Regions from separate parts of the Jeotgalibaca porci genome, predicted to be linked through region 3. Evidence: riboswitches for the same ligand, from Rfam matches in the RefSeq annotation. Region 3 holds a riboswitch; each other region holds the start of a gene.

Region 1 (2,280 bases), 1.0 Mb from region 3:
CAGATATCCCTTCCAGAATTTCATTAATATCTTCTAGGATATCACTATCTTTTTGAACGCCGATTGCGATTGTTGTGTCTTCCGGATTTGTTTCGAAGCCATCTTCAAATTCAATATAAGTAAAATCTGCATTTGCATTTGAAGCACTAATCGCTTCTGGCATTTCTGAGACATAGCCGTCAATCACACCGGATTGCAATGCAACACGGATAGCTGAGAAATTCTCCATTGCCGTTTGTTTTTTTACGTCTTTTATTTGGTCAATCATATTATAGTGAAAGGTATTTAATTGCGCTGTCACTTTAGCGCCGCTAAAATCAGCCAAGGTTTTTGCATCCGCATAATCGCCATCAGATGCGACGACCATTACAAGTTGGGATTCTAGGTAAGGAATACTGAAATCAATGGTTTGCTTTCTTTCTTCAGTGGGGGACATGCCAGCGATAATCGCATCGATTTTGTCAGATTGTAGCGAAGGCACTAAACCATCCCACTCCGTTTTAACAATGACCAACTCTTTGCCCAAACCTTCTGCAATCTTTTTCGCGATTTGAACATCATAACCACCTGCAAACTCGCTCGATTCGTCTATTGGAACAGCACCGTGACTGTCGTCCAGTTGTGTCCAGTTGAAAGGCGCATAAGCAGCTTCCAAGCCAACTACAAAAGTATTATCTTCCGAACCGGCAGTATTTGTATCTGTCTCTTTAGAGCCACATGCAGCCAAAACCGCTGCTGCGCTAAATAATAAACTTGCTAATTTGAATTTCTTTCTCATTTTTATCCGCTCCTCTTGAAAAAATACAAACAAAAAAACCATGAGCAAAAGGCTCACGGTTTACCGTCCTTTTGCCCCAACATGAACAGCGCATCGATGAATATAATTGGGCATTATATTCTGACAGTGCCATGCTTATTCAGCATGACCCCAGTATCTAAAAGATACTTCGGCGAATTCCCCTTTCGTTTCCTACTGATGGTTTTCGCGGCCTCTAGTTCATATTGACTTTTGTTATGGATGTAACTATAACGCATAATAATATTACTGTCAACTCACTATTTCATGGTATTCTCATAAAGTTGTTATTATTAGTTAATATAAAGCGAATTCGTTATAATGAGAGACATGGAGGGATGAATATGATACCTAAAATCATTCATTATTGTTGGTTTGGTGGCAATCCACTCGGTGAAGCTGAAGAGAAAATGATGGCTACTTGGAAAAAATATTGTCCGGATTACCAGATAATGGTCTGGAATGAAGAAACCTTTAATATTGACGAAATGGGCGATTATGTAAAAGAAGCTTACGAGGAAGAGAAATGGGCTTTTGTGTCTGATGTGGCTCGTTTATTTGCCTTAAAAGAGTACGGTGGTATCTATATGGACACGGATGTCGAAGTACTAAAATCCTTTGATCCACTTCTGCAACAAGACGGCTTCATGGGCTTTGAGATTGAGACTACCATTTCAACAGCCGTAATCGCAGCCAAACCGCACCACCCGACATTTGAACTACTATTTTCTGATTATAAAAATCGGCATTTCAAGAATCCGGATGGGTCATTGGATGAAGAAACCAATGTCGACCGTATAACAGATATATTACAGGAAAAAGGCTTGGAGCTGAATAATGAGTTGCAAGAAGTCATGAACCTTACGATTTATCCCCGGGTTTATTTTTCTCCAAAAAGCTATTGGACACATGAAATTAATGACACCAACGAGACCTATGCCATTCACCATTATTCAGGTTCTTGGTTATAAAAAGAGACATCAAGAGCAGTTTATATACTTCCCCTAAAGTAGACACTTGAAAAAGTAAAACTACTTTAGGGGCTTTTTTATGCGTTCGAATCGAAAACATACAACCGAAAAAGATGACTCTCTCATGGTGGCACAGGGTATTTCCTTCACCAAACCCTAATCACCCAGAAGAACCAAAATCGCCAATCATTACTCACTTTAGAACAAATTGGATAAAATCCTTTGTATCTTGAATCGTTTCGTGTGCATTCCAAGTAGCGTATTTCGCAACAGCTTCGTCAGAAGTATAGGCAAATAAATCCTCGGCGTCAGCCATTGTTATTTTTCAAAGGTTAAGGCTGTACGCTGCAGAGCCTTCGGAATCGCTTATTCTTCAACGGGGAATGTTACGCAGGATATTTTGGATGCAGCCATGTTTGAACGGCTAACTTCATAGCACTGGGTAATACCGAGGAATCTATTATTTATAATCAGTTGGGACAGATAAACCGGCGACTAACTGATTGTAAAACT
Region 2 (2,280 bases), 300 kb from region 3:
CCTTCTACTGTTCCTGCAAGGAAGTTAACGATCGTATCAATAATCATACCGTCTTCCATTACAATAACGATTGAACGTGCCACACCCACGATTAGAGCCGCGAATACCATATCTTTTGCTCCAGCAACGAATAAGTCAGCCACTTTACTTGGACCATATCCGTAAACGAAACCTGCAATAACACCGGTAATCATAAAGATTGCACCGATTTCTTGAATGTACCAACCGTACTCAATAACACCAAATGCGATTGCTAGGATGCCTGCCAAGAACGTTAACCCAACTAAGATGTGACGTTTCTCTCAAGCAACGAACTCTGATTTTTCTAAGTCATGTTTAGGATCCAGTTTGTTATACACATAGCTCTTTGTTGGATCTTTTTTAACCATTAATGCATAACGCATAATGTAAAGGGATGTTATCACCCATAGTACGAGGAACAACGCAATCCGTAAGCCCATACCAGAGAACGTTGGTAATTCGGCAATACCTTGTGCAATTCCGACCGCGAAAGGATTCATGAAACCAGCACTAAATCCGATAGCAGCACCGGAAGCAATAATACTCATTCCGACAACAGAGTCAAAACCAAGTGCCAAGGCTAACGAAATACCCATTGGGATAAAGACGATGGTTTCTTCTGAAAAACCAAGTGTCGCACCCGCAATTCCGAATACCAGCAAGAATACCGGAATAACCAATATTTCTGCACCTTTTAGCTTTTGAGATAATTTATAAATTAATGCTTCTACTGTACCTGTCTCATTAATGACGGTAAATGCGCCACCAATCAAAAAGATAAAGAATGAAATCGCCGCTGAATCGGTTAAACCGCGCGGAATTGAATTGATGATTTCGAAAAATCCTTGCGGATTTGCATCCACAGCATGCCATGAACCTGGTACTGCAATTGTTCGTCCTGCTTGTTCAATTCGTTCGAACTGACCAGCCGGAACAATCCATGTTAAGATTGCCATCACAAGCATAACGCCGATTAACAAGACGTATGTATGAGGAATCTTAAATGAAGTTTTCTTTTTTTCCATTGTATTCTCTCCTTTTTTATTAAGCCGAGAAACAAAAATACCCCCGAATAGCAAAAGGCATTCGCAGGGTCCTTCTGCCCGCAATAATGAAAGTACTCCTTAATAAACAATGGGCTTGTTTATTAGACAGTGTACGTCCTGTTCGAACGTACCCCAGTATCCTAATGATACTTCGGCAAAAACCCCTTTCGTTCCCTACTCTTGGTTTTTGCGTCCTCTTTCAAAATCGACTCAAATTTATCACATTCAATAGTAACATTATATCATCGAATATCAATGATTATCTGTTACTATTTGTGTAATCTCATTATGAAGACGATTGAACTCATCAAATCCTAATGCTGGATTATGGGACGCAAAATAGGTATACGCCTTTTCCAGACGTACCAGATAATAAGCGGGAGTAACTTCCATGCGTGCAGCTTTCTTCGCAGCTCCTTCTTGATTTTCTAAATGTTGTTTATTTAACAGGTAGATAATGTGGTTCCAATTATTAACCGTTTGGTTGAAACGAGCGAGTACAAAATGAACATCCCCACGCGCGGCAGCTTTTTTTGCAGCTGTCATTGAAGCAGAAGCTTCTTTTAGAAGTATTTCTATCATGCGTTTTGACAAAAGTGCTTCTTCTGTTTCATAGAGTATTTTCATATATGGGTGAGTCGACAACTTCATTTCTTCTTTTGGTGTGAAGATGGCTTTCTCTTTGTACGTGTGCGGTAATTTCGTTATTATGAACGCTTTATCAATCGGCGCATTAAAATAGATTTCGACAATGGAACTCTCGCCGGCCGGTGAACTTCTCGATGTAACTCCAACAATCTCTGGTAGTCTTGCTAGTTCGTGAACCCATTCAAGGTTTGTCATAACATTCCTCCCGCTTCATTTCTTATAGTTTAAGTGAAATTTAGATTTTTTCAAATTATTAGCTGTGAAATAGTGAAATTGATTTTTTGCGGTTGGGTTCGCGCACTCAAATGAGTTTTTACCGTTGAGTGCGCGATAATCTGCCTAAATGGCTCACTCAAACTTGTTTTGCAATCTGAGTGAGCCTTTTGCGGAAAAATGGCTCACTCAAACCTATTTTACGTTCTGAGTGAGCCTTTCGCGGCAAAAACCCACAAAAAAAGCCTGCTCATCCAAAAATGAACAGACTTTTTGCTGATAGAACGCTAGCCCATGTATTTCAGTATCGCGGCTTGGGCGAACAGGGAGACGAAAACGACCGATACGTCGA
Region 3 (2,280 bases):
CTGCCGCTGCCGACAATCATCGGGACCCGTTTCGCAATTTTATCGTTACAAAAGGCTACAAATTCCTTCTCCTCTTCGAACGTCATTGTCGAAGCTTCACCAGTAGTTCCAAGAATTACCAGGCCATCTGTACTATTTTCAATGTGCCATTCCAATAATTCTGCTACTTTTGGATAGTTAATCCGATTCTCTTCATCCATTGGGGTTACAAGTGCGACCATCGATCCTTTAAGCATGCTTATCCGCCTCCGTTTTTACATCATTTCTGATTAAATCAGCTAAAGTCTGTCGTTTTACAATGACTCGGGACTCCCCATCTTTAACAAATACAACAGCAGGTGTTGCATTCCGATTATAGTTGCTGCTCATCGCATAACCGTATGCTCCTGTCGAATAAACGGCTAAGATGTCACCCTTTTTAACAGGCGGTAAATACACATCATGAATTAAAACATCGCCAGATTCACAATATTTACCCGCCACTGTCACTAACTCTGACTTCTCAGCTGTCATATTATTTGCAACATCACAGGAATAGTCAGCCTGATACAAGCTTGGCCGGATATTATCTCCCATCCCGCCATCGACAAAATAATACTGCTTATTCGGTGTTTTTTTCTGATAACCAATTTCATACAGAGTCGTGCCCGCTTCCGCAACCAAACTCCGCCCCGGCTCAATCATTACTTCCCGAATTTTTACGCCGGTTTCTTGCAATTTATCCTCTAAATACGTCACTATTTGCGCCATATTTTCTTTAATCGGCATCGGTTGATCCGCATCCGTATAGCGAACGCCAAAACCACCACCCAAATTCAAGGTCAACGGTTCCGAAAAGGTTTGTAAATAGCCCAGCATCTTATCAATCGCCGCGTACCACGCATCCATTTCAAAAATCTGCGAGCCAATATGTACATGAAAACCTTCCAATGCCAAATAATCGCTTTTTTTCAGGATAGCTATACAGGCCTCATAATCGCTACTTCCGAAGGCGATTCCGAACTTTGAATCAATATGTGTCGTAACGATATATTCGTGCGTATGTGCTTCAATTCCGACATTTAAACGTATTTGGACCTGCAACTTCTCTTTGTACTCCGCAGCTAAACCAGCTAGCTCTTCCAGCTCCATCACATTATCAACCACCATGTGTTTCACGCCCGTTTCAAGAGCCATTCGCAGTTCTTCAGTCGTTTTATTATTCCCATGGAAATAGATTTTTTCGACTGGCATAGTGGATTTCAAGGCTGTATACAATTCGCCGCTGCTCACAACATCCACGCCCAAGCCGTATTCAGCAATTAAATCCAACATCCCGATGGTTTGAAAAGCCTTTGATGCATAAAGAATACGCGTTTGAAAAACATCCGATTTAAAATAGGTCGTGTAAGCTTCCAGATTAGCCTCAAGTTTCTGTTGATCATAGACATAAAGCGGCGTGCCATATTGCGCCGTCAATTCGCTGGCTTTCACGCCCCCGATAACAAGTTCTTTCATCTCATTTCCTCCTGAATACCGTATTTCTCTATATAAAAAAAGACGCCCAATACCGGCGCCTTTTACACTGTTTACATATCATGATGTAACAATTTGTCAGCGCCTCTACTATTTAGTAGGAGTGATATACGTATTCCCTATACCCCCACGATGAAAACTTGCCAATTTACACCGTTCGGCAATGGTTACCTTTCATCACGCATCATCGAACGCCTTCTCCCTGTGACTACTCTTTTACATTGCTACCTCTTATTCAATTAAAATTAGAATAGCATTAAAAAATATTTTTGTCTACTGAATGCAGCTCGGTATGAGAGCCGTGATTTTTATGCACTTTTATTAGTATTTTCTCAATAAAAAAGAAATTATACCGGCTTACAGACTTATGAGTATCGCTGGACGCCGGTAAAATCATCTAATTACCGGCATACGTCCTATGGTTAACGGCTGAAAGCCGGTCTATTTATCATTCTGCCAACTAAATAGCTCACTCAAACCGATTTAACGATTTTATAGTGACCCTTTTGCGGTAAAAATCTATTATCTTACCATCCATGGAACAAAAAGAAAGCAATGAATAACGTTCCTCCAGAAACTTATAAAACCCTATACTAAAAAAACGTACTGAAACAATGTTTTGTTTCAGTACGTTTCTATCTTTATATTTTTTTGAAAACACGTACACCATAGCCATTCAATGTGATTTTACGTGCCACTTTTTCGCCTGTAATCAAGTCAATCACTTCATCTTCAAATGTAATTGTCTCTTCATCCGTACCAAAG

The links. A riboswitch is a leader RNA that binds a small molecule or an ion and turns the genes downstream of it on or off. The one in region 3 is predicted to bind lysine.
Region 1: linked by a shared signal. The riboswitch ahead of G7058_RS12035 (ABC transporter permease subunit) and the one ahead of lysA (diaminopimelate decarboxylase) in region 3 are both predicted to bind lysine.
Region 2: linked by a shared signal. The riboswitch ahead of G7058_RS04535 (YfcC family protein) and the one ahead of lysA (diaminopimelate decarboxylase) in region 3 are both predicted to bind lysine.

What each region holds. Positions count from the first base shown of each region.
Region 1 is NZ_CP049889.1:164,597-166,876, forward strand. It holds partial or broken gene G7058_RS12035 (ABC transporter permease subunit) at 1-778, opposite strand, end outside; lysine riboswitch at 857-1,004, opposite strand; gene G7058_RS00975 (glycosyltransferase family 32 protein) at 1,141-1,767, shown strand; gene G7058_RS11955 (hypothetical protein) at 1,961-2,083, opposite strand; gene G7058_RS00980 (hypothetical protein) at 2,263-2,280, opposite strand, start outside.
Region 2 is NZ_CP049889.1:881,133-883,412, forward strand. It holds partial or broken gene G7058_RS04535 (YfcC family protein) at 1-1,046, opposite strand, end outside; lysine riboswitch at 1,129-1,274, opposite strand; gene G7058_RS04540 (hypothetical protein) at 1,320-1,910, opposite strand; gene G7058_RS04545 (YeiH family protein) at 2,216-2,280, opposite strand, start outside.
Region 3 is NZ_CP049889.1:1,180,355-1,182,634, forward strand. It holds gene dapA (4-hydroxy-tetrahydrodipicolinate synthase) at 1-236, opposite strand, end outside; gene lysA (diaminopimelate decarboxylase) at 229-1,497, opposite strand; lysine riboswitch at 1,587-1,756, opposite strand; gene G7058_RS06025 (beta-galactosidase) at 2,157-2,280, opposite strand, start outside.